4 regions of the Trinickia sp. NRRL B-1857 genome follow, and region 1 is predicted to be linked to each of the others. Evidence: predicted binding sites of a transcription regulator. Region 1 holds the regulator's gene; each other region holds the start of a gene.
What was found. Region 1 encodes FNR, which switches genes on or off when oxygen is low (the NO sensors DNR and NnrR bind a similar motif). Its sites were predicted from a motif close to TTGATNNNNATCAA; they were not measured.
Positions count from the first base shown of each region.

Region 2: the regulator FNR is predicted to act here: its motif matches at 5,503-5,516, upstream of AB1286_RS11195 (DUF2249 domain-containing protein).
Region 3: the regulator FNR is predicted to act here: its motif matches at 2,345-2,358, upstream of AB1286_RS17915 (phosphate transport regulator).
Region 4: the regulator FNR is predicted to act here: its motif matches at 5,686-5,699, upstream of AB1286_RS02040 (OmpW/AlkL family protein).

Region 1 is NZ_JBFLUK010000001.1:322,142-329,942, forward strand. It holds gene AB1286_RS01495 (amidohydrolase family protein) at 1-646, shown strand, start outside; gene AB1286_RS01500 (SDR family oxidoreductase) at 677-1,450, shown strand; gene AB1286_RS01505 (ureidoglycolate lyase) at 1,511-2,359, shown strand; gene AB1286_RS01510 (DUF3564 family protein) at 2,384-2,746, opposite strand; gene AB1286_RS01515 (c-type cytochrome) at 2,805-3,143, opposite strand; gene AB1286_RS01520 (DUF1488 domain-containing protein) at 3,308-3,586, shown strand; gene AB1286_RS01525 (Acg family FMN-binding oxidoreductase) at 3,666-4,694, opposite strand; gene AB1286_RS01530 (zinc-dependent alcohol dehydrogenase family protein) at 4,923-5,912, shown strand; gene fnr (fumarate/nitrate reduction transcriptional regulator Fnr) at 5,937-6,713, opposite strand; gene AB1286_RS01540 (universal stress protein) at 6,997-7,479, shown strand; gene AB1286_RS01545 (universal stress protein) at 7,637-7,801, opposite strand, start outside.
Region 2 is NZ_JBFLUK010000001.1:2,512,963-2,520,763, reverse strand. It holds gene AB1286_RS11225 (ArsR/SmtB family transcription factor) at 1-32, opposite strand, end outside; gene AB1286_RS11220 (MBL fold metallo-hydrolase) at 124-984, shown strand; gene AB1286_RS11215 (Rrf2 family transcriptional regulator) at 1,021-1,491, opposite strand; gene hemN (oxygen-independent coproporphyrinogen III oxidase) at 1,680-3,125, shown strand; gene AB1286_RS11205 (Crp/Fnr family transcriptional regulator) at 3,141-3,842, shown strand; gene AB1286_RS11200 (hypothetical protein) at 3,813-5,135, opposite strand; gene AB1286_RS11195 (DUF2249 domain-containing protein) at 5,135-5,368, opposite strand; gene AB1286_RS11190 (NAD(P)H-dependent flavin oxidoreductase) at 5,577-6,815, shown strand; gene ubiU (ubiquinone anaerobic biosynthesis protein UbiU) at 6,868-7,801, shown strand, end outside.
Region 3 is NZ_JBFLUK010000001.1:3,992,188-3,999,988, forward strand. It holds gene AB1286_RS17895 (NRAMP family divalent metal transporter) at 1-259, shown strand, start outside; gene phoU (phosphate signaling complex protein PhoU) at 392-1,099, opposite strand; gene AB1286_RS17905 (hypothetical protein) at 1,171-1,611, opposite strand; gene AB1286_RS17910 (DUF3562 domain-containing protein) at 2,003-2,200, shown strand; gene AB1286_RS17915 (phosphate transport regulator) at 2,446-4,407, shown strand; gene AB1286_RS17920 (PEP/pyruvate-binding domain-containing protein) at 4,404-6,035, shown strand; tRNA gene AB1286_RS17925 (tRNA-Val) at 6,437-6,511, opposite strand; gene dnaQ (DNA polymerase III subunit epsilon) at 6,560-7,318, opposite strand; gene rnhA (ribonuclease HI) at 7,416-7,801, opposite strand, start outside.
Region 4 is NZ_JBFLUK010000001.1:435,143-442,943, forward strand. It holds gene AB1286_RS02010 (efflux transporter outer membrane subunit) at 1-71, shown strand, start outside; gene AB1286_RS02015 (ABC transporter permease subunit) at 154-972, opposite strand; gene AB1286_RS02020 (ABC transporter permease subunit) at 972-1,901, opposite strand; gene AB1286_RS02025 (ABC transporter ATP-binding protein) at 1,898-3,061, opposite strand; gene AB1286_RS02030 (polyamine ABC transporter substrate-binding protein) at 3,154-4,251, opposite strand; gene AB1286_RS02035 (DUF1289 domain-containing protein) at 4,642-4,845, shown strand; gene AB1286_RS02040 (OmpW/AlkL family protein) at 4,931-5,629, opposite strand; gene AB1286_RS02045 (aldehyde dehydrogenase family protein) at 5,771-7,207, opposite strand; gene AB1286_RS02050 (ABC-F family ATPase) at 7,370-7,801, opposite strand, start outside.

The DNA.
Region 1 (7,801 bases):
TCTGCTCGACTTGGCGCGCGACGATCCGTCGATCGCGGGTGTGGTCGGCTGGGTGCCGCTCGATGGCGCCGATGCGCACGCAGCGATCGCCGAGTTCGCGCGCGACGCGAAGTTCAAGGGCGTTCGGCCGATGTTGCAGGACCTGCCCGAGGACGACTGGATCGTTCGTCCTGAGTTGGACGGCGCGATCGATGCGCTGGTGGAACGGGCGCTCGTCTTCGACGCCCTCGTGACGACGCGTCATTTGCCGTATCTAACGGCTTTCGCACGGCGGCATCCGCGTTTGCGAATCGTGCTCGATCACGGCGCGAAGCCGCCGATCGTCGACGGCGCCGCCGGTTGGCTGCCGTGGGCCGAGCGCGTCGCCGAACTCGCGGCGCTGCCCAATGTCTTCTGCAAAATGTCCGGGCTCGTGACCGAGGCTGCCGCCGCGTGCACCGATTCGATGCTCGAGCCTTACCTTGCGCACCTCATCGAGCGTTTCGGCGCTGCTCGGACGATGTGGGGCAGCGATTGGCCCGTCGTCGACATGAACGGCGGTTATCTCGCCTGGCACGCCTGCGCCATGCGTTTTGCCGAGCGGCTGCGAGCCGACGAACGCGCCGCGCTGTTCGGCGGCACCGCACGCGCTTGCTACGGTATTTGAACGTCTTTTTTACACGGAGCCTCGTACGCAATGACCGCTATCGCCACGAACTTCCCCGAGCCGGGCGCGCGCCTGGCCGGTAAAACGGCGCTTGTCACCGCAGCCGCGCAGGGCATCGGCCGTGCCTGTGCCGAGCGCCTAGCTAAAGAGGGCGCGCGCGTCGTCGCCACCGACGTGCGCCCCGAGTTGCTCGACGGCGCGCCGTTCGAATGCCGTCCGCTCGACGTGCGAGACGGTGCCGCGATCGCGGCGCTGGCCGAGGCGATCGGCACCGTCGACGTCCTCGTCAATTGTGCGGGTTTCGTGCATGCGGGCAGCGTGCTCGAATGCGAGGAGGCCGATTGGGATTTTTCGTTCGATCTGAACGTAAAGTCGATGTATCGGACAATACGGGCGTTTCTACCCGCGATGCTCGAGCGGGGCGCCGGCTCGATCGTGAATCTGGCCTCGGCCGCATCGAGCGTCAAAGGGGTGCCCAACCGTTTCGTCTACGGCACGACCAAGGCGGCCGTGATCGGGTTGACGAAATCGGTGGCGGCCGATTTCGTGACGCGCGGCATCCGCTGCAACGCGATTTGCCCCGGGACCGTTGCCTCTCCGTCGCTGACGGCGCGCATCGCCGAGCAGGCGCTGGCGCAGGGCAAGTCGGTGGCGGAAATCGAGGCCGCGTTCGTCGCGCGTCAGCCGATGGGACGCATCGGCCGGCCCGAGGAAATCGCCGCGCTGGCTGCTTACCTGGCGTCGGACGAGGCCGCCTTTACGACGGGACAGATTCATCTCGTCGACGGCGGTTGGTCGAATTGATCGATTGGGTGCCGCGTAGGCGCGGTGCTTGGGTTAGCTATCTTTGGAACTAAGCGACAGATGAAACTTCTTCGATATGGCCCCAAGGGCCAGGAAAAGCCGGGGCTTCTCGACGCCGACGGCGTGATGCGCGACCTCTCGGCGGTCGTCGACGACATTGCAGGCGACGTGCTCGGCGAGTCCGGCCTAGCCCGGCTGCGCGGTCTCGATCCGTCGGCGCTGCCGCGTGTTCCCGACGGCGTGCGGCTGGGCGCTTGTGTCGGGCGCGTCGGCAAAATGGTCTGCATCGGCTTGAACTACGCCGACCATGCGGCCGAATCGAACCTGCCGGTGCCGACCGAACCGGTCGTCTTCAACAAATGGACGAGCGCGATCGTCGGCCCGAACGACGACGTCGAGATCCCGCGCGGGTCGACCAAGACGGACTGGGAGGTCGAACTCGGCGTTGTGATCGGCAAGGCTTGCAAGAACGTCGAGGCGGCCAATGCACTCGATTATGTCGCCGGCTATTGCGTCGTCAACGACGTCTCCGAGCGCGAATGGCAGATCGAGCGAGGCGGGCAATGGGACAAGGGGAAGGGCTTCGACACGTTCGGCCCCATCGGTCCGTGGCTTGTCACGCGCGACGAGGTGCCCGACCCGCAGCAACTCGACTTATGGCTCGAAGTGGACGGCCATCGCTATCAGAACGGCAACACGCGGACGATGATCTTCGGCGTCGCGCAGGTCGTCGCTTACTTGAGCCGCTGCATGAGCTTGCAACCGGGCGACGTCATCTCGACGGGCACGCCGCCCGGCGTCGGGCTCGGCATCAAACCCTCGCCGATCTACCTGAAGGCCGGGCAGACGATGCGCCTCGGTATCGCCGGGCTCGGCGAGCAATTGCAACGGACCGTGGCGGCCGAGTAACGCTTGGGCTCTACGCCGGCTGCGTCACAGCCCTTCTTCGTCGGCGAATAGGCTGTGCTCCGGCAGTGCCAGCTCTTCGTCGACGCATTGAACGTGCCAATGGCCGCGCGCCTTGGCGCTGCACAAGCGCGCGCTGCCGGCTTCGCCCTCGAACGGGCCGCCCTGGCTTTCCAGCTCTAGACCATCCAGTTCGCACAGCGGCGTGCCGTCATGGGGGTTACAGAGCAGCGTCGCGTCCGGGCGGGCGTGGACGACGCCCCATGTCGGTAGGTCGAGCCCGAAATGACTCTCGCGAGACCAGCGCTGCGCGTCGCGATCGATCCAGACGATCGCGTAGGCACAGGGATTGGTTTCCTCGAACGTGCTGAGATGGATCGTGATGCGCATCGTCGTATCCTCGTTTGCGCCGTAGGTAAGTTCGGTTGAATCGATAAGGGGCGCCGCCTTACTGGCTCAGCACCCACTGCACCAGCGTATGCGCGTCCTCGGCCGAGAGCGGTCCGCCGCGTTCGGCCGGCAACGGCATCGACATATCGCCCCAGTGCGCTTTGCCGCCGTGCCTAAGTTTCGCTTCGAGCATCGCACTCGCATGCGGCTGGTCGCGGTAGCGATCGGCGATCTGGCGGAACGACGGCGCGAGAAACGGTTTATCGACCGTATGGCAGAACATGCAATGCTGATGGTCGATGAGCGCGGTGGGCTCGGGCGGCTGCGCGAGCGCGCTCGTCGCCGCGGCGGCGCAAGCGGCCAAGCTCGCCACTGCCCTACGTATATGCGCGTTCATCGCTTGAACTCCTGCGTTCGTGGCCGTTCGTCGACCTTGAAAACAGTCTAGGGGCGTGGCAGGCGGACAGGGTTGACCCAGGTCAAGCGTCGCCGGCCGCCGCATCGACTATGCTTGACTCGACGGCGGCTCCGTACTGGGCCGCATTCTTCGAGGTGGCAGACATGCAGATCAGCTTTCCGCAAGAGCCGGCCGAATACTGCGGCCGGGATCTCGTGCTCGCGTTTCCCGCGATCGTCGACGATGAACGCGTGCAATGCGCGATCACCGCAGAGGCGCTCGAGGATCACTTCGGCGCCGCGTCGCTGCGAGAGCAGGACCTTGTGAGCGCGTTCGAGGGGCATCGCCGCGAAATCGAGCGCGCGGCGCGCGAGCTTTTAGCCGAGATCGGCAAAAAGCCCGTCCTATTGCATAGCGGTTTTTTCCGTTTCTACAACGCATAACGGATAAGCGCGGGGCGCCCGCTAGGGGCGCTCCGGCTGCGTTGCGGCGCGAGGGCAGGCGCGCTTGCGCCTTGCAAGGCTAGGAGACGACATCGGACAACGGGCGCCGCGGCGCGTGAGCGATACGCGGGCCGCGCCCGAGGCGCAGCAGCAGTTGCGGCGCGCCGTCGATGCTCAAAGTCACCCGCAGCCGTTCGCGCATCGACTCGACTTCGATCGGCTGATTCAGATACGACGCGGTGAGACCCTCCGTGACGCCGGTGAGCAGCAACCGCTCCAACGCCTGTCCGGCGGCGAGCCACGATTGGGCATCGTCGGCGCTGGTTGCAATGCATGCGATTAACGGCGACCCGGTCGCCAGCGCCTGATGCGCGGCCGCCACGCCCCCGCCGATGTCGAACGTGCGGATCGCGAGCGAGACGAGCGGCGAGGCGAAATCGAGCAATGCGCTCAAGCCTTCCGCATAAGCGGGCATTCCGTCGTCGTGACGGCTCGAATGGATCCAGCCGGCTAGCTCGCGGCGAAAGCGCGGGTCGTCGAATTGCCGTCGATCGGCCTCGGCGATCCATTCCGCGAGCCGCACGCGCGCCTCGTGGGCATGGACGCAGGCCAGCTCGGCGCCCTCGGCCTGGACCGCTTGCGTCAGTCGCGCGCCGACTTCCGGCGCGATGGGAGCTTCTGAGAACGGGAGCCGCGTTGTGACCCGCGCCGTGATCGCATCGAATAAATCGGCGAGCCCCGTGTCGACATGTCCGCCCGGTACGAGCCGCAGGCTTGCCAACATGTCCGGGTCGGCCGGCGACGGAAACAGCGTGATGGCATAGGCGAGCCCGAAGCGGCTCAAGGCGACGCGAAGATTGAGCAGCGCGGCGCCGCAACTGATGACGAGCTCCCGGTCGTACGGATCGGCCACGGGCAGTGCGCGAAGGCGATCGGCGTTCAACGTGACCGTATCGCCGTCGACGATGAAGCGCCACGGCTGGGTGTTATGGCTCGACGGTGCGAGTACCGCGTATCGCAGCGCGAACCGCAGCTTCTCGGCCGGGGTGGCATCGGCCGCCAGTGCGCTCGCATCGACGGACCAAGCGTCTTGAATGTGTGTATCCATCGCAAAGCCTCCTAGAGGAATGCATGTGGTGAGTACTGGCCTCATGGCCGTCGTCGTTGCCGCGACGTTGGCGGCGCACCGCACCCGTCATGAACGATGGTGACGCGTGCGCACGGCGATCGCTTTGCTCTGCATCAAGACAAACCAGACGAATTGCGCTGAAATGAACGGCGAACGAGGCGGGTGAAACACTTCAGGCAACCGTCGGTTTCCGAGGGAGGCAGCGAAATGCGAGCAATGGTCTTCGATGGACGTAGTCCCGTGTTGCAACTGCGCGATCTGCCCGAGCCGCGGCCACGGCCGGGGCAAGTTCTGATCGACGTGCGCGCCTGCGGCGTTTGCCGTACCGACCTGCACGTCGTGGACGGCGAATTGACGCACCCGAAGACGCCGCTCGTGCCGGGGCACGAGGTGGTCGGGATCGTGGCGGGGCTCGGCGAAGGGGTGACGCAGTTCGCTTTGGGCGAACGCGTCGGCGTACCTTGGCTCGCGCATTCGTGCGGCCATTGTCCGTTTTGCGCGCGCGGCAAGGAAAATCTCTGCGATGCACCGGGCTTCACCGGCTATACGATCGACGGCGGCTACGCCGAGCGAACGGTCGCCGACAGCCGATATTGCTTTCGCCTGCCGGCGCGTTATTCGGACATCGAGGCCGCGCCGCTGCTCTGTGCGGGGTTGATCGGATATCGAACGCTGTCGATGGCGGGCGATGCCGAGCGCATCGGCATTTACGGATTCGGCGCCGCGGCGCACATCGTGGCGCAGGTAGCGCGTCATCAGGGCCGCGAGGTCTATGCGTTCACGCGCCGGGGCGATACCGCGGCGCAGGCGCTCGCGCTCAAGTTAGGCGCGAATTGGGCCGGCGCGAGCGACGAGGCCGCGCCTCGCCCGCTCGATGCGGCGCTGATCTTCGCGCCGGTCGGCGCGCTCGTGCCCACGGCGTTGCGCGCCGTGGTCAAGGGTGGGGTGGTGGTCTGCGGCGGGATATATATGAGCGATATCCCGTCGTTCCCTTACGACATGCTCTGGGGCGAGCGCCGTATCGTCTCGGTGGCGAATCTCACGCGCGACGACGGTCACGCATTCATGCGGCTCGCCGATACGATCGCGCTCGACATCGCGACCACGGTCTACCCGCTGGCCGAAGCGAATCGGGCGTTGGCCGACCTGAGAGAAGGACGACTCGCAGGCGCGGCAGTGCTCGCCGTGAGCAACTGATACCATCGCAAGGGCGGGCGGAGATCATACGCGCCCCAACTCGTCGAGATTGACGATACGGATTTGCTTGCCGTGCGATTGCACGAGTCCGTCGCGCTGGAATTTGGAAAACATGCGGCTCACCGTCTCGAGTTTCATACCGAGGAAGTTGCCCATTTCCTCGCGCGTCATCCGGAGATTGAATTCGGCCGCCGAATACCCGCGCGCTTTCATGCGGCTCGACATGTTCAGGAGGAACGCGGCAACGCGTTGCTCGGCGCTCATCGTGCCGAGCAGCATCATGAGCGACGATTCGCGGACGATTTCGCCGCTCATCATGCGCAGAACCTGCTGTTGAAGACGTTTGGACTCGGCGCACATCGACTCGAGCAGCGCGTAGGGAATGATGCATACGCTGCTGTCTTCGATGGCGATGGCGTCGCTGCTATGGTGTTCGGTGCACACGCCGTCGAGCCCAAGGACTTCGCCCGCCAAATGAAAGCCCGTCACCTGCTCGCGGCCGTCGCGATGCATGACGACGGTCTTGAACGATCCGGAGCGGATCGCGTAGATGCTTTGGAAGGTATCGTTTGCGCGATACAGCGCGTCGCCGCGCTTGATGATGCGCGTTGCGCTGACGATCGAATCGAAGCGCGTCAGCTCCTGTGCGCTCAGCGTCTGCGGCATGCACGCGGAGCGCATCGAGCAGCTCGCGCAATGCTGCGCGGTGCGGCGTTCGACTCCCTTGGGGGGCGCGCAAGCCGAGGCGGATTCTCTTGGCGCCGTCGCGACATCGGCGGCGAAGGTTGCTTCGTTGAACATACGACCTCCTCAAAAGGGCGGCGCGAGCGCAAAGCAGCGCGAGAAGTCCATCTCTTGATTGGCAGTATCGGAGGTCGGGCGCTATAAAGAAATCGGCGGCGTATGAAACTGCGGTAAGTGTTGTGGAAGCTTTGTAAGGGTTGTCCTACATCAACGCGTGGTAAATGTAATAAGCCCGACGAATGGACCGTTGATCGCCGTCAAGTCCGATGTTCCGTAGCGGACGCAGACTGTATGCCGTAAGCATAAAAACCATGGGCGATAGGCCCAGGAGGAATAACTTATGTACAAACGGATCCTGGCTGCCGTGGACGGCAGTCGTGGCGCGCGTCTCGCCCTCGATGAAGCCATCAAGATCTCCAAGGCGTCGGGTGCGGAAATCGTCGCCGTGTTCGTGGTCGAACACGCACCGCAGCTTGTCGACGTCGGTGCGGTTTATATGCCCGAGCAAGGCGCCGATACGGTGCAAGTCGATGCGGCGACCGCGGCGCTCGACGAAGCGCGCGAGTTGTTGCGCGAGCATGGCGTGAGCGGCGTCGCGCGCGCGCTCGACGCCTACGGCGACGGTATCGCCCAGGTGCTCGCACGCGCGGCGGACGAGTGCGAAGCGGACCTCATCGTCATGGGCACGCACGGCCGGCAGGGCATGCGTCGCGTGCTGCTCGGCAGCGTGGCCGAGGCGCTGCTACGCAAAGCGCATATACCCGTATTGCTCGTAAGGCATACGCCCGATAAGCAGGCCGACGAGCAAGCCGATACCCTCTAATCGTTGCGCGATAGGGCCGAGTGCCATCAAACCGGACTCGGCTCGAGACGAAATCCGCATGGCAACGATAACGAAACTGCGCCGGCCGATCGTGAGATGGGCCGGCGCAGTTCGTTTAAGTTTAGGTGCGGGCGCTTCGCATCGAATCGTGCGAAGTTTATCGAGCCGGTGCGGGAGCGACTTCTGCCGTGGCGTCGTGCGCCGGAACCAATAGCACAGGGCGCGACGAGATGCGTAGGAAGCGCTCGGCCACGCTACCGAGTATGAGACGGCGAAATCCGCGGCGGCCATGCGTTCCCATGACGACGAGATCGGCGCCCGT
Region 2 (7,801 bases), 2.2 Mb from region 1:
TCCCAGTTTTGTGCACTAAGCTGATCTTGCATCTGTGCCCCACGCTACCTAACAATATGTTGACCGACATTATATGAATGGATATATTGAGTGGCAACATACTTTTTGAACCGAGGCATGACGATGCATCCTTGCGTAGAGCCGTTCTTCGATACCGCGACTTCCACCTTCACCTACGTCGTTTTCGCGGGCGATGGGACGCCGGCAGCTATCATCGATTCGGTGCTCGATTACGACCCGAAGTCGGGCCGGACGTCGACGCAATCGGCCGATCGGGTGATCGCATTCGTGCGCGAGCACGGCCTACAAGTGCAATGGGTGCTGGAAACGCATGCGCATGCCGATCATTTGTCGGCCGCGCAGTATCTGAAGGCTCGGTTGGGCGGCACGATCGGGATCGGCGAGCAGATCCGTACCGTTCAGCACAAGTTCAAAGACGTGTTCAATTTGGGATCGGACGTGGCCGAAGACGGCGCGCAGTTCGATCACCTTTTCGCCGACGACGAGATTTTTTCGATCGGCACCCTCGAGGCGCGCGCGATCCACGTGCCGGGGCATACGCCGGCCGATATGGCCTATCAGGTGGGCGACGCCGTATTCGTCGGCGACACGTTGTTCATGCCCGATGTCGGCTCGGCGCGTTGCGATTTTCCCGGGGGCGATGCGCACCTGCTCTATCGCTCGGTGCAAAAGCTGCTATCGCTGCCTGCGCGCACGCGCTTGTTCATGTGTCACGACTACCCGCCCGCCTCGCGCGAGCCGCGCTGCGAAACCAGCGTCGAGGAAGAGCGTCGCGGGAACGTCCATTTGCATGAGGGCGTGTCGGAGAACGAGTTCGTCGATATGCGACTCGCGCGCGACCGCACGCTGTCGATGCCGGTGCTTATTTTGCCTGCCGTGCAGGTCAATATTCGAGCGGGCGACATGCCTCCCCCCGAATCGAACGGCGTTCGCTATCTGAAGATTCCGCTCAACGCGCTTTGATCGGTTTCACACTTCGCACTGGATACTTCGCCCGCATTATTTGCGGGCGAGGCGCACGAGCGGCCGTTCGTTGGCAGTGAGGCCGATCAGTCGCGATAGCTTGCTTTGCTCGGCCGCGATATCGGCCAACGTGAATTTGTCCAGCACCTCGAAATAAGCCCGCAGCGCGCTGCCGAGCACGCCGCGCAGGCCGCAGGCAGCCGTGATGACGCATGCGTTGCCTTCCGTGTCGAAGCACTCGACCATCCGGAAATCCGGCTCCATCGTGCGCACCACGTCGCCCACCGTGATGCGCGACGCCGGCCGCCCGAGTTTCAATCCCCCTGTCCTGCCGCGCGTCGTGCTCAAGTAACCGGCTCGCCCCAGCGCGTGCACGATCTTGACGAGATGCCCGCGCGCGATGCCGAGGGCTTCGGAAATCTCGCCGATCGTGACGAGCTCGTCCGAACGAACGGCCGCGTACATCAGCACGCGCAAACTGTAATCGGTGAAGTCCGTGAGTCGCATAGCGCACCTATAAAGTCGATCGATTGTATATCTTTTAGGCGTGCCGATGCCCTGCCCGCACCGTCGCAGCGCGCGCTCGCGTACGAATCAGATCGAAAGATTGCTGACATACATCAAGTTTCCGATGCTCGCCGGTTCGATAATGATCGAGGGTCGGCAAGAGACACGGTACGTCCACGAGAACGAATATGTCAGCAAATCCGCAGCGCGGCTGCGAAATCCCGGACGGTGGCGAGCACACCGGCGATGCACGCTCGGCCGATATCGAACTATCGGAGGCGTTGATTCGCCGCTTCGACAACGCGGGACCGCGCTACACCTCTTACCCCACCGCCGATCGCTTCTCGGCCGAGTTCGACGAAGCTGCCTATCGCGGTCACCTCGCGCAGCGCGCACAAGCCGTCACGAAGCCGCCGCTCTCGGTATACGTGCATCTGCCGTTTTGCGAGTCGCTTTGCTACTTTTGCGCCTGCAACAAGATCATTACGCGCGATCACAGCCGCTCGGTCGAATATCTCGACTATCTGCTGCGCGAGATTGCGATGGTCGCGCCCGAGATGGGAAGCGCGCGGCATGTCTCGCAGTTGCATCTGGGCGGCGGTACGCCGACGTTTTTCACGATCGACGAACTCGGCCGGCTAACGGACACATTGCGTCGTCACTTCGATTTCGCCGCGAACGCCGAACTCGGCGTCGAGATCGATCCGCGCACCGTCACGGCCGATACGTTGTCGCAGTTGGCCTCGCTCGGCTTCAATCGAACGAGTTTCGGCGTACAGGATTTCGATCCGGCCGTGCAACAAGCCGTCAATCGCATTCAGCCGCTCCCCATGGTCGAACGCGCGTTGAAAGCCAGCCGCGATGCCGGCTTCGAATCGATCAACGTCGATCTTATCTACGGGCTGCCGCGGCAATCGGTCGCAAGCTTCGATCGCACGCTCGACGAAGTCGTGCGGCTCGCCCCCGACCGCATCGCCCTTTACAACTACGCGCATCTGCCGAGCCGCTTCAAGGCCCAACGGCTGATCGACGCGAGCGAGTTGCCGCTTGCCGAGGACCGCCTGCGCATCTTTATGCGAGCGACGCATCGTCTACTCGACGCGGGCTACGTCTATATCGGCCTCGATCACTTTGCAAAGCCGGACGACGAATTGAGCCGTGCGCTCAGAGCGGGCAGCTTGCACCGGAATTTCCAGGGCTATACGACGAAAGCCGAATGCGACCTCGTGGGTTTCGGCGTATCGGCGATCGGCAAAATCGGCCGCAGCTATTGTCAATCGACGCGATCGGTGAAGACCTATTACGAACGCTTGGACGAGGGCAAGCTGCCGGTGGAGCGCGGTTTGACCTTGTCGGCCGACGATCTCCTCAGACGCGAAGTCGTCATGACGTTGATGTGCAGCGTGCCGTTGGAATACCGCGCGATCGAGGCGCGCCACGGCATCGACTTCGCACGCTACTTCGAAGGCGAGCTGAAGGCGCTTGCACCGCTTGCCGAAGCCGGACTCGTGCAATTGAGCGACGACGCGATTCGGATCTTGCCGAAGGGGCGCTTATTCGTACGCGCCGTCGCGATGACGTTCGACAAATACCTCGGACGGCCTAGCGCGGCTTCGTATTCGAAATTGATTTAGACCGACGGAGTGCAGATGCAAAAAGCGAAAATTCGCGTTCAGGACTTTCTTGCTCGGATGCCGCTTTTCAACGAGCTATCCGCGGTTGAGCTCGATCGCATCGCGCAGGGTACGACGCAGCAACCGGTCGCGCGAAAGGAGACGGTCTTCAATTGCGGCGACCCTTGCACGGGCCTGCACGCCGTCGTCTACGGACAGATCAAACTCAGTGTCATTTCGCCGCTCGGCGAGGAGAAAGTCGTTCGGCTCGTTGGGCCCGGCGACAGCTTCGGCGAGGCGCTCATGTTTCTGGGTAAGCCGTATTTTGTTTCGGGGCAAGCGCTCGCCGATTCGCTGCTGCTGCATGTCAGCAAAACGGCGATCGTCGACGAATTGCGCGACCAGCCCGACTTCGCCTGCAAAATGCTCGCGGGCATGAGCGCTCGGCTGCATGCGCTTATGCGCGACGTCGAAGCGTATTCGCTTCGATCGGGCACGCATCGCGTCATCAGCTATTTGCTCGCGCAGCCGGGTGACGCCCAGGCCGATAGCGAGAAGCCCGGCATGCGCGTGCAGTTGGAGGCCGGCAAAAAGATGGTGGCCTCGCGACTGAATCTGACGCCCGAACATTTTTCGCGCATCTTGCACGAACTCGGCACGCGCGGGCTCGTTGCCATCAACGGCCGAGAAATCGTTATTCCCGATCCCTCAAAGCTGCGTGCCGCGTGCGCTTACTGACGTCAGTCGGCACTTCACGCTGAGATAGAGCCGCAACGCACGCGCGATGTTGACGCCGAGCCAGGCACTCGAAATGCCCAGTGCAAGCGCGGCGGGCCGGGTGAAAGCGTTTGGCAGCGCGCTGGCGCAAAGGAGTAGCGCGAGCGCGCACAGGTGCGCCCAATACTGCGCGCGCGCGTGCTCGTCGGGCAGCACGGCCTTGACCTTGGGGACGATGGCCGAGCGCACGTCCAGCGTTGCCTGCAAGTGATACCAGAGCAAAAACGGCACGATCTTGTAGAGCATGCCGCTGATCGCCGATTGAATGGCACCCACCAGCACGAGTACGCCGAGCGCGACGTCGAGCGAAGGATGGCCCGTTACGCGAGCACCCGCCCAAGCTAGCGATGCACCGAGGACGCTGACCATCGACGTCCGCCAATACAAGGTCGTCGTATCGGGGGACGAACGTTTGCGCCCGTGCAGCAAGGCGAGGGTGACGACGGCGAAAACGCCATATGCGACAAACGGCAGCGCGGCAAGCGAAAGCGACGCGCCGAGAGCAAGCGTCCGGACGTACCACACGGAGACCGAGGCGAGCGCGATCGCCATGAGCGAGAGCGGTGCGAACGCGTGTGCGAGCCGGCGAGGGTAGGGCTCTGTGACCAGGAACATCGGAATGACCTGATAGGCCACGCCGGCCGTTAGGAGTCCGATCCAACCTGCAAGCCCCCAGATCAAATGAACGTTCGTCATGCCGACGATAGGCCACGCGAACGGATGCGCGAGCGAAAGGGCGAGGGCGGCGCCGAGCGCGACCGTCACCGCGAAGGCGATCAGCGCCAAGCGAATCGCACGGAGGATGTCGCTGACGCCGCTTGGATGCTGCTCCCGCGCACGCCTGAGCCCGACGAGGCATGCGACGACGAACCAACAGCACGCCGCCCCACATGCCAGTGCGGCGATCGAAAATAGTATGGTGTGCGAAGTGACGAACGCTGCGGCCAGCGCGAGGGTACCGACGCTGAGCAAAGCATGAATGCCCGTTGCGCTGGTTCTTTCAGCCGCGACGTGAGCGCCGGCAACGACGGGCAAGATCTGAATCAGCGCGCCGATCATGACGCTGGCGAACACGCCGAGTGTTAAGACATGCGTCGCGGCGAGCGCGAACGCCGACCACCGCGTGTAAAACGCCGACGGCCCAGCATACCCGAGCAGCCCCGCGGCAATCATGCCGAATACCGGGGCATTCAAGAAAAAGCGGAGCGGGGCGGCGAGCGCGGGCGATGCGTCGAGAGCAAGATCGCGCCGCATCAGCCGCGCCGCCAAATATCGATCGCGTAACGCCCTTTATCGGGCCCTTGAGCGTCGTATTCGAAGCCGCCGCGCGACAGCAACCCATAGAGCGGAAACGGCTCTCGATCGATGATCATGCGTAGATAGGAATCGTCGCCGAGCGAGCGCAGTGCGGCGAGCACGCGCTCCATCGGCTCGGGCGGTTCGAGCCCGCATAAGGCGAGCGTCGTTTCACAGACAAGCGGTTTCATACGCGGTCTTTCGTCGCACCGCTAGCGATGCAAGAAGAAAAAATCGGACACGCCAGCCACCCTAGCAAAGGGCGCGGCGCGCGCGGGCAATACCCTCATTCACGGTAAGCATACGGGTCGCCCGAGATCCCTTCTTGACCCAGGTTAAGGTCCGCGCCGGCAGCTCGCCCCACACTGTCATGTACTTCGATTGTCGTGAGGTTGTCCTGTGTCAGTGCCGAAGGCTGGATTCGAACCCCTGCGTATCAAGGGCAAAACGCTGTTGCCCATCGTCCAGGGCGGAATGGGGGTGGGCGTGTCCGCGCATCGCTTGGCGGGCACCGTCGCCTCGCTCGGCGCGCTCGGCACGATATCGAGCGTCGACCTACGGCGGCATCACCCCGATCTGATGGCGAAGACGGCGCGCTCGCGCGACCGGGCGCTCATCGATTCCATCAATCTCGAAGCGCTCCAACGCGAAGTGCGCGCTGCGCTCGCGCTGTCAAGCGGCAACGGCGCGGTCGCCGTCAACGTCATGCGCGCCGTGTCCGCCTACGCCGACTATGTGCGCTGCGCATGCGAAAGCGGTGCCCATGCGGTCGTCGTCGGTGCGGGGCTGCCGCTCGATCTGCCGGAGCTCACCACCGAGCACCCCGACGTCGCCTTGATTCCGATCTTATCGGATGCCCGCGGCATCGGCCTCGTACTCAAGAAATGGATGCGCAAGCAACGGCTGCCCGATGCGATCGTCATCGAGAACCCGCGCTACGCGGCGGGGCATTTGGGCGCCGCCACGCTCGACGGCGTCAACAACGCCCATTTCGCGTTCCCCGAAGTGATCGAAGGGACGCTCGCCTTGTTCAAAGAACTCGGCCTCGAGCGCGAAAAGATTCCGCTTATCGCGGCGGGCGGCATTCATGCCCATGAGCAGGTTCGAGAGCTCATCGCGCTCGGGGCGACCGCGGTCCAATTGGGGACGCCGTTCGCGGTGACCGAAGAGGGCGATGCGCATCCGAACTTCAAGAAGGTCCTCGTCGAGGCGACCCCCGACGACATCGTTACGTTCATGAGCGTGGCCGGCTTGCCGGCTCGCGCCGTACGCACGCCTTGGCTAGCCGATTACTTGGACAAGGAAGCAAAGCTTCAACGCGTGGCCAAGCCGCGCAAATGCACGGTGGGCTTCGATTGCTTGCAGCAATGCGGCTTGCGCGACGGCATCGCGAAGCAAGGTCAGTTTTGCATCGACCAGCGGCTTGCCTATGCGCTCGCGGGCGACGTCAAACGCGGGCTGTTCTTCCGCGGCTCGGAAGCGCTGCCGTTCGGCAACCGGATTCGGCCGGCGCGTGAGTTGATCGAGTACCTGCTGACGGGAACGATGCCTGCGAACGAGATAGTCTTGGCCGCTGCGGCGGCCGGCGGCGCGTCGAGTCACACGAAGGCGCCGACGCACTTTCACGAAGCGGCATGAGGGCCGCCGCGATGTCGAAAACATTTCAACGATGAACGATCGCTCCCCCCCGATGGAACTCGTATGCCCGGCGGGCAGCTTGCCCGCGCTAAAGAGTGCGATCGACAATGGCGCCGATTGCGTCTACCTCGGATTTCGCGACGCGACTAACGCCCGCAATTTTGCGGGCTTGAATTTCGACGAGGCGTCGATCGCCGCCGGTATCGACTATGCGCATGGGCGCGGCCGCAAAGTCTTGCTCGCGCTCAATACGTACCCGCAGCCGGCGGCGTGGCCCGTATGGCGTGCGGCCGTGGATCGCGCGGCGGCAGCCGGCATCGACGCCGTCATCGTAGCCGACCCGGGGCTCATGCGTTATGCGCGCGAGCGCCACCCCGATTTGCGCTTGCATCTGTCGGTGCAGGGATCGGCAACGAACTACGAAGCGATCAACTTCTACCAGACACGGTTCGGCATCTCGCGCGCCGTGCTGCCGCGCGTGCTTTCGCTCACGCAGGTCGAACAGGTGACCGAGAACACGACGGTCGAACTCGAGGTATTCGGATTCGGCAGCTTGTGCGTGATGGTCGAGGGGCGTTGCGCGTTGTCTTCTTACGTGACGGGCGAATCGCCGAATACGCATGGCGTCTGTTCGCCGGCCAAACACGTTCGATGGCAAAAGACGCCGCAGGGCTTGGAATCGAGGCTGAACGGCGTGCTGATCGATCGCTATGCCGACGACGAAAACGCCGGCTATCCGACCTTGTGCAAGGGGCGCTTCGACGTCGCCGACGAAAGCTATTACGCGATCGAAGAGCCGACGAGTCTGAATACGCTCGAGTTGCTGCCGCGTCTCATGGCCATGGGCGTGCGCGCGATCAAGATCGAGGGGCGCCAGCGCAGCCCGGCCTATGTGGCGCAGGTAACGCGCGTCTGGCGCGAAGCGATCGACCAGTGCCGCGCGAACGCGCAGCGCTATAGCGTCAAGCCGGCCTGGATGAACGAAC
Region 3 (7,801 bases), 3.7 Mb from region 1:
GTTCTACGGCATCATCGCCGTTAGCGTGCTCGCCGGACTGGCTATCCAGTATTCGCCAATCAGTCCGATGAAGGCTCTTTTCTGGAGCGCCGTCATCAACGGAGTGGTCGCCGTACCGCTCATGGTCGTCATCATCATCCTCGTCTCGAAGAAGTCGGTCATGGGCGCTTTCACGGCGAGTCGGCCGCTGATTATCCTTGGCTGGATCGCGACGGCGATTATGGGTGCGGCGGCCGTGGCAATGTTCGTTCTTAGGTAGCCATGCGATGCACGTTCGGTTCACGTTGTTGCGGCTCACCGCGCAAGGGATACGGCTGCACAGCCCTGGGCCCGTGAAAGGCGAAAAACCGAGGAAAGCGCATTTGGAGCGATGTCTTGCTGGGCGAAAACTTCAATTCGCAGCGTTTTCTTGCCCGCGCTGCTTTCTATGCTCATGGCGAATATCGGTGCCGCGAACGGCATAGACGACGGATTCCGCAATGTTGGTGGCATGGTCACCGATACGCTCGATGGATTTCGCGATGGATAGGTAGTCCAATCCGAGCTGGACTGTCCGAGGGTCTTCCTTCATGGACTTGACAACCTTGACTACGAATGCCCGAAATTCGGCGTCGATGGTTTCGTCGTCGCGGACGATCTGCGTAGCCGCAGTGGCATCCATGCGCGCGAATGCATCCAGTGCTCCGCCGAGCATGTGCGACGCCATGTCGCCGGACGCCTTAATTTCAGCGATGTTGAGGTTCCATGCGCCTGCGTCCATGGCAACGCGACGAGTGCGCTTCGCAATTTTCCGCGCCTCGTCGCCAACACGCTCGAGGTTGGCCGCGCACTTCGAAGCCGCCATCAGAAGGCGCAAGTCGGAGGCTGTGGGTTGCCAGCGGGCGATGGCGTTGACCACTTCGTCGTCGATTGCGATTTCCATGAGATTGAGCCGGTGCTCGTCGTCGCCGACATGCTCGAGAAGCCCTAGATCGAACGACTTCAGCGCGTCCAGAACGCACGCGATCTGTGACTCGGCCAGGCCCCCCATTTCGAGCAGCCTCGTCGAGACCAGCGCGAGTTCGGCATCGAACCTGCGTGAAAGATGCTTATCCGGCATGTTCTGTCTTTGAGTCGGAATGCCTGTGCCGCCCGGGCGCTGGTCGCGTGCAGCAAAGTGAGAGCGCTTCGTTACGACTGTGCAGGTCGGCCGGTCTTGACCGTTTCGACCGCTGAGATTGCCGCAAGCAGGCGTTTCGTCGATGCCGTCTCGAGTATGATCAACCCTGCCCGCAGAAGCTCGCTTTTCTTCACTGACACGCCCGCATCGAGGCACTTCTGTTTCAGTGCGGCAATCTTCTCGTAGTCGGACTTCGGCATTGTGAAGCTGTCGCGTATCACTTTTTCCTTCTTCACACTCTTCGCTTTTCCCGCTCCTGCCGCCTCGGTCGGCGTGGCTTGCGCCGGTGCCGCGCGCTTTTGCCTCTTTGCCTTTGTCGCGGCGGCTTGCACGTCGGCGGACGCAAGCTCACCCGCGTCCGCTTGCTTATCCTCGGTTACCGCGTGTCCGTTGGCATTCTTCGGGAAGTGGAATGCCTTCTTCGTAGGCTTCTTGATGCGGGGCTCAATCATGGTCGACTCCAGATTCGTAATGATATAAACAGTATATACCGTTTGTGGAAATTGTCCTCGTTGCGCGGACTACCGTCCCGCACGGCCGGAAAATTGTCCACAGATTCTGTTCGCAAGGCTGTGGGTAACAGTCGGGCAAGCTCGACAAGCCATTGATACTTCGGCATTCCTGCGACGGGCCGTTGACGAGGGCATCGAGCGGCTCGCGATGATCTTGCGCCTGTGCGGCAAGGCGCCGCGTGGTGGAGGACGGCTAATAATGTCCAGACAAGATGACGACAACTGACATGCATCAACCATAGTTCGATGTAATTTGCACGCGGGCAGGCAACGTCGTTTAATCGAAACTCCTCTGGTTCGCACCCCTTCCTTAAAACGGTAGGAGCACATAGTGGCTGACCGCAACTTTGACGAGATCGTTCAGGCAATCGCCTCCGACACGAATACGCCGCCCGAGATCGTCTCGAAGATGTATGCCGAGACGTGGGCTCAATATAGCGACGGGGCGCGAGTCCTGGACTACCTGACGGTACTGGTCGCCAAACGCGTCCGGGAAAATCTGCGCGGAGTTTCGCAAGACCGGCACTAGCCGATCGCCCCGCAAACCCTATCGCATCGTTTCTCATGCCAGGCGACCATAGCGCGCCGTTTCCTCGCCCGATATTTCGCAGAGGCGAAATCGGCATTGAACCGCTGCTCGTTTCGTCGGATGGCTAAGGTATTCGGTGGTCGGTTGATGCGTATCAACGAATGCGCACAGTGCGAGTCGCCGCTGTCAGGAATATGTCACATAGGCAGTCGAGACTGGGTCATTCACCGGGATAACGGGCGGCTATGACGCAAAAGACCCAAGCAATCGCAGCAATGGGACAGCGCAGCCTGCTCCTACCAGGCTGGATCAAGGCGGCACTCTCCGCCAACGACCGTTTGAAGCTCTACCTGACAGTGCTACAGGTTGCGTTTGCGCATGCCGAACATCCGGACGGCGAGTTGCCCGACCTGAGCACGGAACTTGTCGCTGCGCACGTCGACGCCCCCTGGCTTCGGAACATACCGACAAGCGCTTCGCTCGTCGACGGCACGTTGCTAGTGCCGGACCTTCCGCGTCTCATGCCGCGTTTCGCCGAAGATCTGGAGACGATGGCCCGGCCGCTCGTCGAACCGGATGATCGACGAGACACGTTGCGCGCGCGCGTGCAGCATTGGTTGGAGGAAATCGACGCACTGCGCGGCGAAGGCCTTAGCCGCCCACAATTGCAATCGTTAACGCGCGGCCGGCTAACGAATGGAGAGGACAGCCTGCATCTGCTGGTGATGGATCTTCACCATGCGCTCAACCAGTTGGCGAAAACGATTTCCGGCGAGGAGATCGACGGCGCACATGTGTGGCACCTGCATCCGGCCGATCGCGCGCGCGTCGTCGCATTCATGCGCGGATTGAACCGTACGGCACCGCTGAAGTTCGATCATCCTGGACTCGACACCGCGGCGACGCGCGACGGCGAGCGGTTGCTGCTCCAGAACGACATCGGCACCAACGATGTACACGTATTGGTCGTGGCGGTCGAGGACTTGACGATTACGCTGAGCTACTCGGATCTGCACCGGTCGCGCTTCGAGTTTTTCCAGTCGCTGTTAGTGCCTTACGGTGCGCAATGGAGCGACCTGCAATCGAAGGTGAATGCTGCGCTGAACGAAGGCGAGGCCTATATATTCGGCGTCGCGCGCTTCGATTGCGCCGACGAGCGTACCCTTGAGACGACGCTCGAAGGGATCGGGTCTCGCATTGTTTTCCTGATCGACTGGAACCGGGCCCGCAAGCGGTTGCTGTCGTTTGTCGACAAAGACAACGCGATCGAGGTCTTGCGCGATGCGGCCCGATGCGACGCCGGCCACATGGCCTGGTTGAAGGCCGGTGGGGAAGCACTCATCTACACCGCCATGCAGGCCGTCGGTCAAGGGGCATTTCGCATCGGCGACAGGCTTGACACCGTACTCGGTGCGGCCGATGCGCGAGCATTCATGGTCGAAGTGCTACGGATGGCGAGCCATGCCCTGCTCGGTGGGCAGCCGGTCGCGCTGGTCGCGGATCAGACGCGCTTGTTGCTCGCGCGACGCGTGCGCCAGCACAGTAGCGCGTACGAACTGCTCGAGGAGCATGCCGCTTATTGCCACGCGCTTGCGCAAGCGGTAAGTGATGGCCTGACGCATGACGTGATGTCCGTATCGCTGGCGGGTGGTAGCCCCCGGCAGGCGTTGGCGGTGAGGGCCAAAGCCTGGGAACGGCAGGCGGACCATCTGGTGATGCGCGCGCGTGAGCAGGCGCAGCGCCAGCCTCGGTGGCAGCCGTTCAAGCGCCTTCTTGAACTCTCCGACGACATCGCCGACGCCCTCGAAGAAGCGGCGTTCTTGATGAGCCTGATCGCAGACGGCCATCAACAGGGCTGGGACAGCAATGTCCATGATTCGCTGGCGCGCCTCGCGCAAACCGTGCTGATGGCGACACAGGAACACGTCAAGTCGCTCGCCATCGCGCGCTGCCTCGGCAACGCCAGCGATACGATCGATAGCGACGCTTTTCTGGCTGCGTCTTGGAATGTGCTGCGCTCGGAGCGGCAGTGTGACGAACTGCTGCGCGCGGCACGCCGCGCTATCCTTGCCGTCTTGCGCGATGCCCCCTCTCTGATGCTGGCCAACGATCTGGCGACGACACTCGAGCTGGCCTCGGATCGTCTGCTGGTGGCCGGTTATGCGTTGCGCGACGTCGCATTGGGCGAATCCGGAGCGAACACGTGACCGCACTTGAATCCGACGCCATTCACCGCTGGCCCGACGAGGTTTACCTGATCGGCTGCGCCGCCGCAGCGCTCGGCAATTCCGATCGAGCATGCGCCTCGGCGGATTCGGTCGGCTTCAAGGCCTACAACCTGCTGCGCATGGCCGATCTCGGGCTAACCGTGCCACCGGCCTTTGTGCTCGGCACGCGCTATTGCAGCGACGCTCAGTTGCGCGAGACCGCCACTGGCGGCGCTGTTTGGGCGCCCGGTCTCCAGGCGCTGGAGCGCGCCACCGGTCAGCGCTTCGGTGACGCGCGCCAGCCGCTCCTGCTCTCGGTGCGCTCGGGCGCTCCGGTATCGATGCCAGGCATGATGGATACGCTGCTCAATGTCGGCCTGTGCGACTCGACGCTTGCCGGCTTTCTGCGTCAGACCGGTAATCCTCGCCTGGTGTGGGACACATACCGCCGCCTTGTTGCAAGCTACGGAGAACTGGTCGCGGGTGTCTCCCCGTCGATCTTCGAAGCGCAATACACGGCGCTCGCCGGGACGTGCGACGAGCATGGCCTCGATTTCGCTGAACTGCGCGAACTCACCCGTCGTTACCTCGCCGCCTACGAACGTGCTGCCGGCCAGCCGTTTCCGCAGGATCCGCGGGTTCAACTGGCGGACGCCATCGGCGCAGTGCTGACAAGCTGGCAGTCAACCAGGGCCTGTGCGTACCGCAAACAGTGCGGCATCAGCGATGCGATTGGGACCGCCGTGACCGTGCAGGCAATGGTGTTCGGCAATGCGGGAGGTCGTTCGGGCGCGGGCGTTGGGTTTACACGAGACCCGATCAGCGGCGAGCCGGCGCTATTCGTTGACTTCATGTTTAACGCGCAAGGGGAAGATATCGTCTCGGGCAGGCGCAGCGGGCGTGGGCACGAAGAACTGGCCCATGCGATGCCCGCGGTATGGGATGCGTTACGTGATGCCGCGACGCGGCTCGAACGCGCGTTCGGCGATATGCAAGATATCGAGTTCACTGTGCAGGATGCGTGCTTGTACTTGCTACAGACGCGCAATGGAAAGCGCACGCCGCAGGCGGCCGCTCGGATCGCGCTGGATCTGCTCGACGAGGGCTTGATCAGTACCGAGATGGCGCTTGAGCGCACAGCGGCACTGAAGCCATCGGCGTTGACGCGCACCGCTATCGCGGGGGGCGGTGGGGACGCTGTGACGCCTCTTGCGCACGCCGCAACCGCCGGCAGCGGTGTGGCATCGGGGGAAATCGCCTTCGACGAGGCACGCGCGCGTACACGCCGTGCAGTCGGCGCGTCGGTGATCCTCGTGCGTCGCGATGCCGAGACCGACGACATCGCAGCGCTGGAGTTGGCCGCAGGTCTGCTCACGCAGCGAGGCTCGCGCACCTCGCATGCAGCGGTCGTTGTGCGTCAACTTGGCAAGGTGTGCCTTGTCGGCTGCTCAGTGCTGCGTTTGGACGAGGCGACGCGCACGCTACAGATCGGCGATACGGTGATGCACGAGGGCGACGAGATTACGATCGACGGTAACGACGGAGCGATCTACGCGGGCGCGATGCGTACGGTCGTCGAGCCGTTGTCCGAATTGCAGGCGCGCCTTGAGCGGCTGCGTGCGCCGTAGGCCGGCATGGGTGAGGCGGGTTTTCGCAAGCGTTCCTCCCGCCGAACCACTCGAATGCGGTCTTCGTACGAGCGTAGGAGCTACCTCTAGGTAGTCCAAGTTTTTGTCCGCATCCCTTTGTTCGAGGTTTGGACCGACGAGTCCAGGCGGATCCATCTCGAGTTTCTCAACTACACCAGTTGACGCCGCTAGATAGTGCCGTCCCTGCCGTGCGCGTCCCGCAGCGTAGAACTAAGTGCCTGAGCAATCCCGCTCAGGGCGAACCAAGCAAAAACCGTAGGACACGTGCTGGACTCGGCGGCCCGCGAAACGCCGCACGAGGCGGCGCGCAGAAATGAAAAAGGGCTACGGCCTTTAGCCGTAACCCTTTGTTCTTCGGGCTTCCTACATACCCATAAATCTGGTGGGTAGTACTGGGATCGAACCAGTGACCCCTGCCGTGTGAAGGCAGTGCTCTACCGCTGAGCTAACCACCCGAAGAGAGTCGAATTATGTCAGATGCTTTTGCGCTCGTAAAGCACTTTTTACGCGACTTGCGCATCGGCAGCATCGGCGGCCGTCTCGGGTGCCGGTTCGCGCCGCCATATGCTCGTGCCTTTCATCGATTTATCGAGATCGTTGAGCACGGCTTCGTGCGCTTGCAGCTCCGCTTCATCCGCGGCGAGCACGGGCAATGCGAGCCCCGCGAGCGAGATCCCCTTACCCGTAGCCGCCGACGAAGCCTCTTGGGCCGCCCCTTCGCCCAGCATGTCGATGACGAGGCTTTCCTGCCCACGCGTCATCGCCAGATAGACCTCGGCAAGCAGTTCCGAGTCGAGCAACGCGCCGTGCAGCGTACGGTGCGCATTGCTGATGCCGAACCGGTCGCACAGCGCATCGAGCGAATTGCGCTTGCCCGGGAACATCGTCTTCGCTTGCACGAGCGTATCGATCACGCTCGAATAGTGCTCGCGAAAGGGCGGTAATCCGAGCAGCGCGAATTCCGCCTCGAGAAAGCCCAAGTCGAAGGGCGCGTTATGGATGATGAGTTCGGCATCGCGCAAGTAATCGCGCAACGTATCGGCGATCTCCGCGAACTTCGGCTTGTCGCTCAAGAACTCGGTCGTCAATCCGTGCACGGCAAGCGCGCCGGGATCGCTGTCCCGCTCCGGGTTGACGTAAAAGTGCAGATTGTTGCCCGTGAGCCGGCGGTTCACGAGTTCCACGCCGCCGATTTCGATGATGCGGTCGCCCGTCCGTGCGTTAAGACCAGTGGTTTCCGTATCGAGAACGATTTGACGCATATTCGGGGGTCTCGTCTATAAGCAATACAAACAGCAGTACAAGCGGCGCGGCGAGTCACGCATCGCGCCTATCGAAAACAAGGTGTGCGGGGCAAGCTCAGCCTTCCGCCAACGCGCTCACGCCGCGGTTCGCGAGCGCATCGGCGCGTTCGTTTTCCGGATGGCCGGCATGACCCTTGACCCAGCGCCATTCGATTTGATGCAGGGCTGCGAGTTCGTCCAGCCGCTTCCAAAGATCGGCGTTCTTCACCGGCGTCTTGGCCGCCGTCATCCAATTCTTCTTCTTCCAGCCGTGAATCCACTCGCTGATGCCTTTTTGCACATATTGCGAGTCGGTATGGACGACGGCCTTGCATGGCCGCTTCAACGCTTCCAGCGCCGCGATCACCGCCATGATTTCCATGCGGTTGTTCGTGGTGTTGGCCTCGCCGCCGAAGAGCTCTTTTTCCTGCGTGCCGTAACGCAGCAGAGCGCCCCAGCCGC
Region 4 (7,801 bases), 110 kb from region 1:
CGTCCGGGCGGCGTCTTGGCGATACCGCCTTGCTCTATCAAGCGATGGGTACGCCGCAAGCGACCGAGTGACCGGCAAACCGGGACGCCGGCATGGTCGATGCCGCCGTCCCGGTACCAGGTTCGGCGGCATCGCCTTAACGGCGACGAAGGCTTAGACGACCTCAGCGAGCCTGCGCCTCTCGGCGCGGAGCAGGAAGTAGTTGATGCCGATGACACCGACGGTGACGACGCCGATAAACAGCGTCGCCAGCGCATTCATCTCGGGATTCAAACCGAGCCGTACGCGCGAGAAAACGACGAGCGGCAGCGTCGTCGAACCCGGGCCCGACAAGAACGCCGACAGCACGAGGTCGTCGATCGACAGCGTGAACGAAAGCAGCCAGCCGGCCATCAATGCTTGGGAAATCAACGGCAAGGTAATCGAAAAGAACACCTTGAACGGCGTCGCGCCGAGATCGAGGGCGGCCTCCTCCAACGAGGGATTGAGCTCGCGCACACGCGATTGAACGATGATGGCCACGTACGACATGCACAGCATGACGTGGCCGATCCAGATCGTTGCAAACCCTCGACGCTCGGGCCAACCGAGCCACTTGCCCATCTCGATGAACAACAGCAGCAACGAGATGCCCTGAATGACTTCCGGGATCACGAGCGGCGCATTGATCATGCCGCTAAACAGCGTAAAGCCGCGAAAACGCCCCATCCTGGCGAGCACGAAGCCGGCCCAGGTGCCGATGAATACCGATGCGAAGGCCGTCAGCAACGCGATGCGCAACGAGAGCCAAAACGCCGCGATGAGTTCGTCGTCTTGCGCGAGCGCGGCGTACCAACGCGTGGAAAAGTGCGTCCACACGGTGACGAGCTGCGACGCGTTGAACGAATAGACGACGAGGCTCAGGATCGGAACGTAGAGAAACGCGAACCCGACGCCGAGCGCCGTCACTTGCAATGTACGGTTCGGTTTGATCATCGCCGCGTTTCCAGTTGTTTAGCCTGAAAATGCTGGAACATCGCCATCGGCACCAGCAGCAGCAAGACCATCGCGCACGTGACCGCGGACGCCATCGGCCAGTCGGCGTTGTTGAAGAACTCGTTCCACATGACGCGGCCGATCATGAGCGTATCCGCGCCGCCGAGCAGTTCGGGAATCACGTACTCGCCCACCGCCGGGATGAACACGAGCAGGCAGCCGGCGATGATGCCGTTTTTCGAGAGCGGCAACGTGATCTGGACGAACGCCTTCCACGGCTTCGCACCGAGATCGTAAGCGGCTTCGAGCAGCGTGAGATCCATCTTCACGAGATGCGCGTAAAGCGGCATGACGAGAAACGGCAAATACGAGTACACCATGCCGATATAGACGGCCGTATTGGTCCGATACAACTCGATCGGCGTATGAATGAGCCCGATCGTCAGCAAGAAGTTGTTGAGCAGCCCATTGTTCTTGAGAATGCCGATCCACGCATACACGCGAATGAGGAACGAGGTCCAGAACGGCAGCATCACCGCCATCATCAAGATGTTGCGCGAATTGGGATTCGAGCGCGCGATGTAGTAAGCCATCGGATAGCCGAGCAGCAAACACAGCAGCGTCGTGACGCCCGCAACGAGCACCGAGTTGACGTAGGTGGCGAAGTACAGGCTATCGGTGAACAGAAACGCGTAATGCGCAATGTTCAACGAAATCTGAACCACGCCATCTTTGATGGCAACGAGTTCCGTATACGGCGGAATACCGAGTTGCAACTCCGCGAAGCTGATCTTGACGACCAGCAAAAACGGCACGAAGAAGAACATCAGCAACCAGATGAACGGACCGGCGACGACGGCGGTACCGCCCGTCAGCCGCATACGCCGAGCCGGCCAGGTTGCGAGCGAGAGCAAATGCGCTTTCATGCCGTCAGCACCACCCCGGCCGATGCGCTCCAGCGCACGTAGATCTCGTCGCCCCAGGTAGGCGACTCGATCTCCGTCAGTGCCAGGCTCGAGACGTTGGCGACCACCGTCTTACCGGAATCGAGCTGCACGTGATAAAGCGAGTAGCCGCCCATGTAGGCGATGTTCGCGACCGTGCCGTGCCCCCAGTTGTAAGCGCCTTCGGGCGGCTTGCGCGTCAGCGCGATGCGCTCGGGGCGCACCGAGATCGTCACGGGCATGCCGAGCGGCCCTGTAATGCCGTGATTGACGTAGAGGCGGCAAGGCAGCTCGGTCGTCTCGACGAAAACGTGATCCGGCTCGTCTTCCACGACGTGTCCGTCGAACAGGTTCGTCGAACCGATGAACTCGGCCGAGAAACGCGTATTCGGATACTCGTACACCTCGTGCGGCGTGCCGAGCTGGACGATCTGCCCTTCGCTCATCACGGCGAGGCGATCGGCCATCGTCATCGCTTCTTCTTGATCGTGCGTGACCATGATGCAGGTCACGCCGACGCTATCCAAAATATTCACGAGCTCGATCTGCGTGCGCTGGCGGATCTGCTTGTCGAGCGCCGACATCGGCTCGTCGAGCAACAGCAGTTTCGGCCGCTTCACGAGCGACCTTGCGAGTGCGACGCGCTGCTGCTGACCGCCCGATAGCTGATGCGGTTTGCGCTTGGCGAAACGCCCCATTTGCACGAGTTCGAGGGCGGCATGCACGCGCTCCTTCAGCTCGGCCTTTTGCACGCCTTCCTGCTTGAGCCCGAAGGCGACGTTCGACTCGACCGTCATATGCGGAAATAGCGCATACGACTGGAACATCATATTGACGGGACGGCGATACGGCGGCATCAAGGCGAGATCTTCGCCGTCGATCAGAATCTTGCCCGAGCTGACCGACTCCAAGCCGGCCAGCATCCGCAGCAGCGTGGACTTGCCGCAGCCGGAGCTGCCGAGCAGCGCAAACAGCTCCCCTTTCGCCACCGACAAGCTGACATTCTTGACCGCGACCGTTTCACCGAACTTCTTGACGACGTCGACGATCTGCACGAAGTTGTCGGCCGATGCGTTGCCGACCGAATTTGAACCTGCGGGGCGCGCGCCGGCGGCCGGCTGCGAGCTCGACTGATCGCTCATGATGTGCTGCTTGACTCCACTCGTTGGACGTACAAAGCCCCCGGCGTTGGCTCCGGGGGCTTCATGACTGCGTGCCGCTTGCGGCGACGAAATTATCGGCCCGTCTTGAATTCGGTCCACAGCCGCGTCTGTAGACGTTGGATTTCAGGCGGCAGCGGCTTCAAGAGGAACAGCGTCTTGACAACGTCGGCCGGCGGATAGACGGCCGGGTCGTTCGCGATACTCGGATTGACGTACTTCTTCGCTTCCGCGTTCGCCGTCGGGTAGTAGACCGCATCGGTGATCGCAGCGTTGACTTGCGGCGTCTCGATATAGTTGATCCACTGGTGCGCCGCATCCTTGTGCGAGGCGTCCTTGGGCATCGCCATCACGTCGAACCAAACCGGTGCGCCGCCCTTCGGGATGTAGTACTCGACCTTGTAGGGCTTCTTGGCTTCGAGCGTGCGGTGCTTGGCGATCACGACGTCGCCCGACCAGCCGTACGCGAAACAAATATCGCCGCCGACCATGTCGTTGATGTAGCCCGACGAATTGAACTGCGTGATGTACGGACGGATCTTTTTCATCATCGCGAGCGCGGCCTCGTAATCGGCCGGGTTCGTGCTCATGGGATCCTTGCCGATGTAGTGCAGTGCGGCCGCGAAGAATTGATCCGGTGCGTCGAGCACCGACACGCCGCAAGCCTTCAACTTGGAGATGTTCTCGGGCTTGAACAGGATGTCCCAGTTATCGAGCGCAACGTTCTTGCCGAGGATTTGCTGGGCCTTCGTCACGTTGTAGCCGAGGCCCGTCGTGCCCCACGCCCAAGGCACTACGTATTTGTTGCCCGGGTCCGCGCCGGCCACGAGGGCCATCAATTGCGGATCGAGGTACTTGAGATTGGGGATCTTCGACTTATCGAGCGGCGAAAAGATACCGGCTGCGATTTGCTTGCCCGCGTAATTGCTCGTCGGCACGACGATGTCGTAGCCCGAATTGCCCGTCAGCAGCTTCGCTTGCAGCGTATCGTCGCTATCGTAATTGTCGTAGCGGACGTGGATACTCGACTGTTTTTCGAAGTTCGGAATGGTGTCCTTGGCGATGTAGTCAGACCAGTTATAGACATTTAGCTGCGTATCCTTGGCCGACGCCACCCACGGCGCCGCGCACAAAACCAGTGCGGTGAGCCCGCCCATCACCTGTTTTTTCATCCCGTTCTCCGATGCAGACCGGTTCGCCCGGCCTCAACCCCGCCCGTGCCGCGACAACCCGCCCGCGGCTCCTCTGAAAAACCCGAAAGCTACCATCAAACATTCACCCGCGGCACAAAAATACGAGCCGCTCGGATCACCTGTCGCGCAAACGGCACATATGAGCCCTCGCGTTGCCGGATAACATGGTCCGGTACGCTGAATCGGGCGCAATTTTATCGGGTTATGAGCCCTTGTCCACTTGAAAAAAACCTCGATTAGCCTTTCGGATAGCCTGCGGCGGACGCGTGGTGCCCCGCAGGCGCCGGCCCCTTGCGCGGTATGGGGTTTCGCAGGGCGGGCGCGGCGTCGGCTACCATACGGTTCGACCCGCATACGAGAAATGGTTTCATGGCTTCAAACCTTCACGCCCTACCCGACAGCCCCTGCATCGGCGTCTGCTCGACGCTCTTCGACGAAGTCTGCAAAGGCTGCGGCCGCACGGCGACCGAAGTCTCGAATTGGGTCTTCATGAGCGATACGGAAAAACGCGCCGTTTGGGTGCGTATCGAGCGCGAAGGCACGGCAATGCGTTTTAGGAACGACAACCTTTGACCCGCCGTTGAAAGCGAAAAACGCCGGGCTAAGCCGGCGTTCGACTACAGCAGCGAACCGCTCGCGGCCCGCGCCGCGCTCTCGTTTAGAACTTCATGCCGACCCCGAGGCCGATCACGAGCGGGTCGATATGCAGCGTGCCGAGCGACTGGCCGTTCAGCGATGCGCCGGTCTTGATCCAGATCTTCTTGATGTCGGCGTTCACATAGAGCCGTTTCGTGATCTGCACGTCGACGCCCGCCTGCAAGGCCGGGCCGAAGCTATGGTTGTCGATCGCAATCGACTGCCCGCCCGCGTTCAGCCCGTTGTTGTAGAACAGCGTGTAATTGATGCCGGCGCCGACATAGGGCCTGATGCGCCCTTGGTGATTGAAGTGATATTGCAGCAACAACGTAGGCGGCAACACGCCCACGCCGCCGAGATTGCCGAGACTCGAGGTCAGTTGATGACGCGAGGTCGCGAGAATCAACTCGACGCCCAGGTAGTCGCGGATCATGTACGTGAAGTCGAGCTCGGGCACGATCGCGTTGTTCACGCCCACGTTGAGCGCCGAGAGCGTCTCGTTTGTGCGGGCGGTCGGCTCGATGCTGATGGCCCGCAGACGGACCAGCCAGTCGCCGGTGTGCAGTGCCCCGTTGCCCGAGTAGTCGGGCGCTGAAGCAACCGGCGCCGCAACGGGCGCAGCGTCGTCGGCTGCGAACGCGGAAGAAGCGGCCAGCGAAGCGCTGATGAGACATGCCGCAATAGTGAAGTGCTTGATTGTGGTGCAGCGTTGGATTTGCATTTCGATTCCCTCTCGTCTAAACCCCTACATTCTTTGTGGGTTATCGACGAAAGGGGTTGACCCCAATCAACCATGGGCCAAGACATGCCGCGGTGCGACAGCCGGTCGCGCATCAACATCGTTTGCCGGCCGGCCGACGAACTACGCGGGCTTGGGCACCTTCAATTGGATCGATTTGTACTCGAGGTACTCCTCGAGCCCGTAGACGCCGTTTTCGCGGCCGTAGCCCGATTGTTTGAAGCCGCCGAACGGGGCTTGCATGTTCCAAGCACCGCCGTTGACGTCAACCTGGCCGGTACGGATGCGCCGCGCGACGCTGATTGCTCGCTCGTCGCAACCCGCCCAGACCGCTCCGCCCAGCCCGTAGATCGAATCGTTGGCGATGCGGAGCGCTTCGTCCTCGTCCTCGTAGGTCAAAATCGACAAGACGGGGCCGAAGATCTCTTCCTGTGCGATCGTCGCCTTCGGGTGGACTCGACCGAAAACGGTCGGCCTGACGAAATAGCCGTGGGTCAACCCATCGGGCATATGCGCGCCGCCGGTGACGAGTTCGGCGCCTTCGGCGATCCCGCGTTCGATGAATTCGCGTACGCGCGTCAGTTGGGCAGCCGATGCGAGCGGCCCGAGACGCGTCGTCTCATCGCGGGGATCGCCCACGACGAACGTTTCGGCCGCGGCCTTTGCCAGCGCTCGCACCTCTTCATAACGCGATTCGGGCACGATGAGACGCGTATGTGCCGAGCACGTTTGTCCCGAATTGAGATAGCAAGCGGAGACTGTGCTTTTCACGGCCGTCGCAAAATCGGCATCGTCGAGGAGCACGGCAGCCGATTTGCCGCCCAGCTCGAGTGCGACGCGTTTGACGCTCGCGGCCGCAAGCTCGGCGACGCGTTTGCCCGCGCGCGTCGAACCCGTGAACGAGACCATATCGACGAACGGATGGCTCGCAACGATCTCGCCGACGACGGGACCGTAGCCGCTGACGAGGTTGAATACGCCGGCCGGAAGGCCTGCTTCGTCGATTGCTTCCGCTAGCATGAACGCATTGAGCGGCGCGACTTCCGACGGCTTGAGCACGACCGTGCAGCCCGCCGCCAGCGCGGCGGCAACCTTCAGCGTGATTTGATTGAGCGGATAGTTCCAAGGCGTGATCGCGGCCACGACGCCGACGGGCTCGCGCACGACCAGAGAATTGCCGACGCGCGCTTCGAACTCGAATTCGCGCGCGAGCTTGGCGTAGAGGTTCCAGTTATAGACGGGACTGCCGACTTGAATGGCGCGCGAGAGCTTGAGCGGCATGCCCACTTCGCCGCAGATCGAGGCGGCCAGCGCGTCGGTGCGCGCCTTGAGGTTCGCCGCGATTTTTTCGAGGTAACCGGCGCGTGTCGCCGCGGGCGTCGCTGCCCATGCGTCGAACGCGAGCTTCGCCGCTTCGACAGCGGCTTCGGCGTCGGCGACCGAGCCTTCGGGGATACGGCCCATCACCGCTTCGGTACCCGAATCGATGACGTCGATGGTGCCCGTGCCCGAAGGCGTCAGCCATTGGCCGCCGATATAAAGCCGATCGTAGATTTTCATGCGAGTGTTCACCTTGTGGGTTTCGACTCGCACATTTTACTCAGCGTCGGGCAAAAAACGATCGGACGCGGCCCAATCGCCGGTTGGATCGTTCGATACGGATTCGATACGAACCCGATGCGGCTCAGGCGGACGGCCCGCCCTCAGCCGCAAGCAAGCAATTTACTGCACGCCCTGGCTAGCCAGGAAGTCCTCGTAATTCCCGCCGAAGTCGTACAGCGTGCCGTCCGTGCGCACTTCGATGATGCGATTGGCCAAACCGCTCACGAATTCACGGTCGTGCGAGACGAAGATGAGCGTGCCTTCGTACTTCTCGAGCGCGATCTGAAGCGACTCGATCGACTCCATATCCATGTGGTTCGTCGGTTCGTCCATCAAGAGCACGTTATGGCGGCCCAGCATCAGCTTGCCCCAGATCATGCGCCCCTTCTCGCCGCCCGAGAGGACCTTGACGGACTTCTTGATGTCGTCGGCATTGAACAGCAAACGTCCGAGCGTGCCGCGCACCATCTGGTCGTCGTCGCCTTCCTTGCGGTAGGTGTCGATCCAATCGGTCAGCGTCACGTCGTTCGGAAACTCTTCATACGTGTCTTG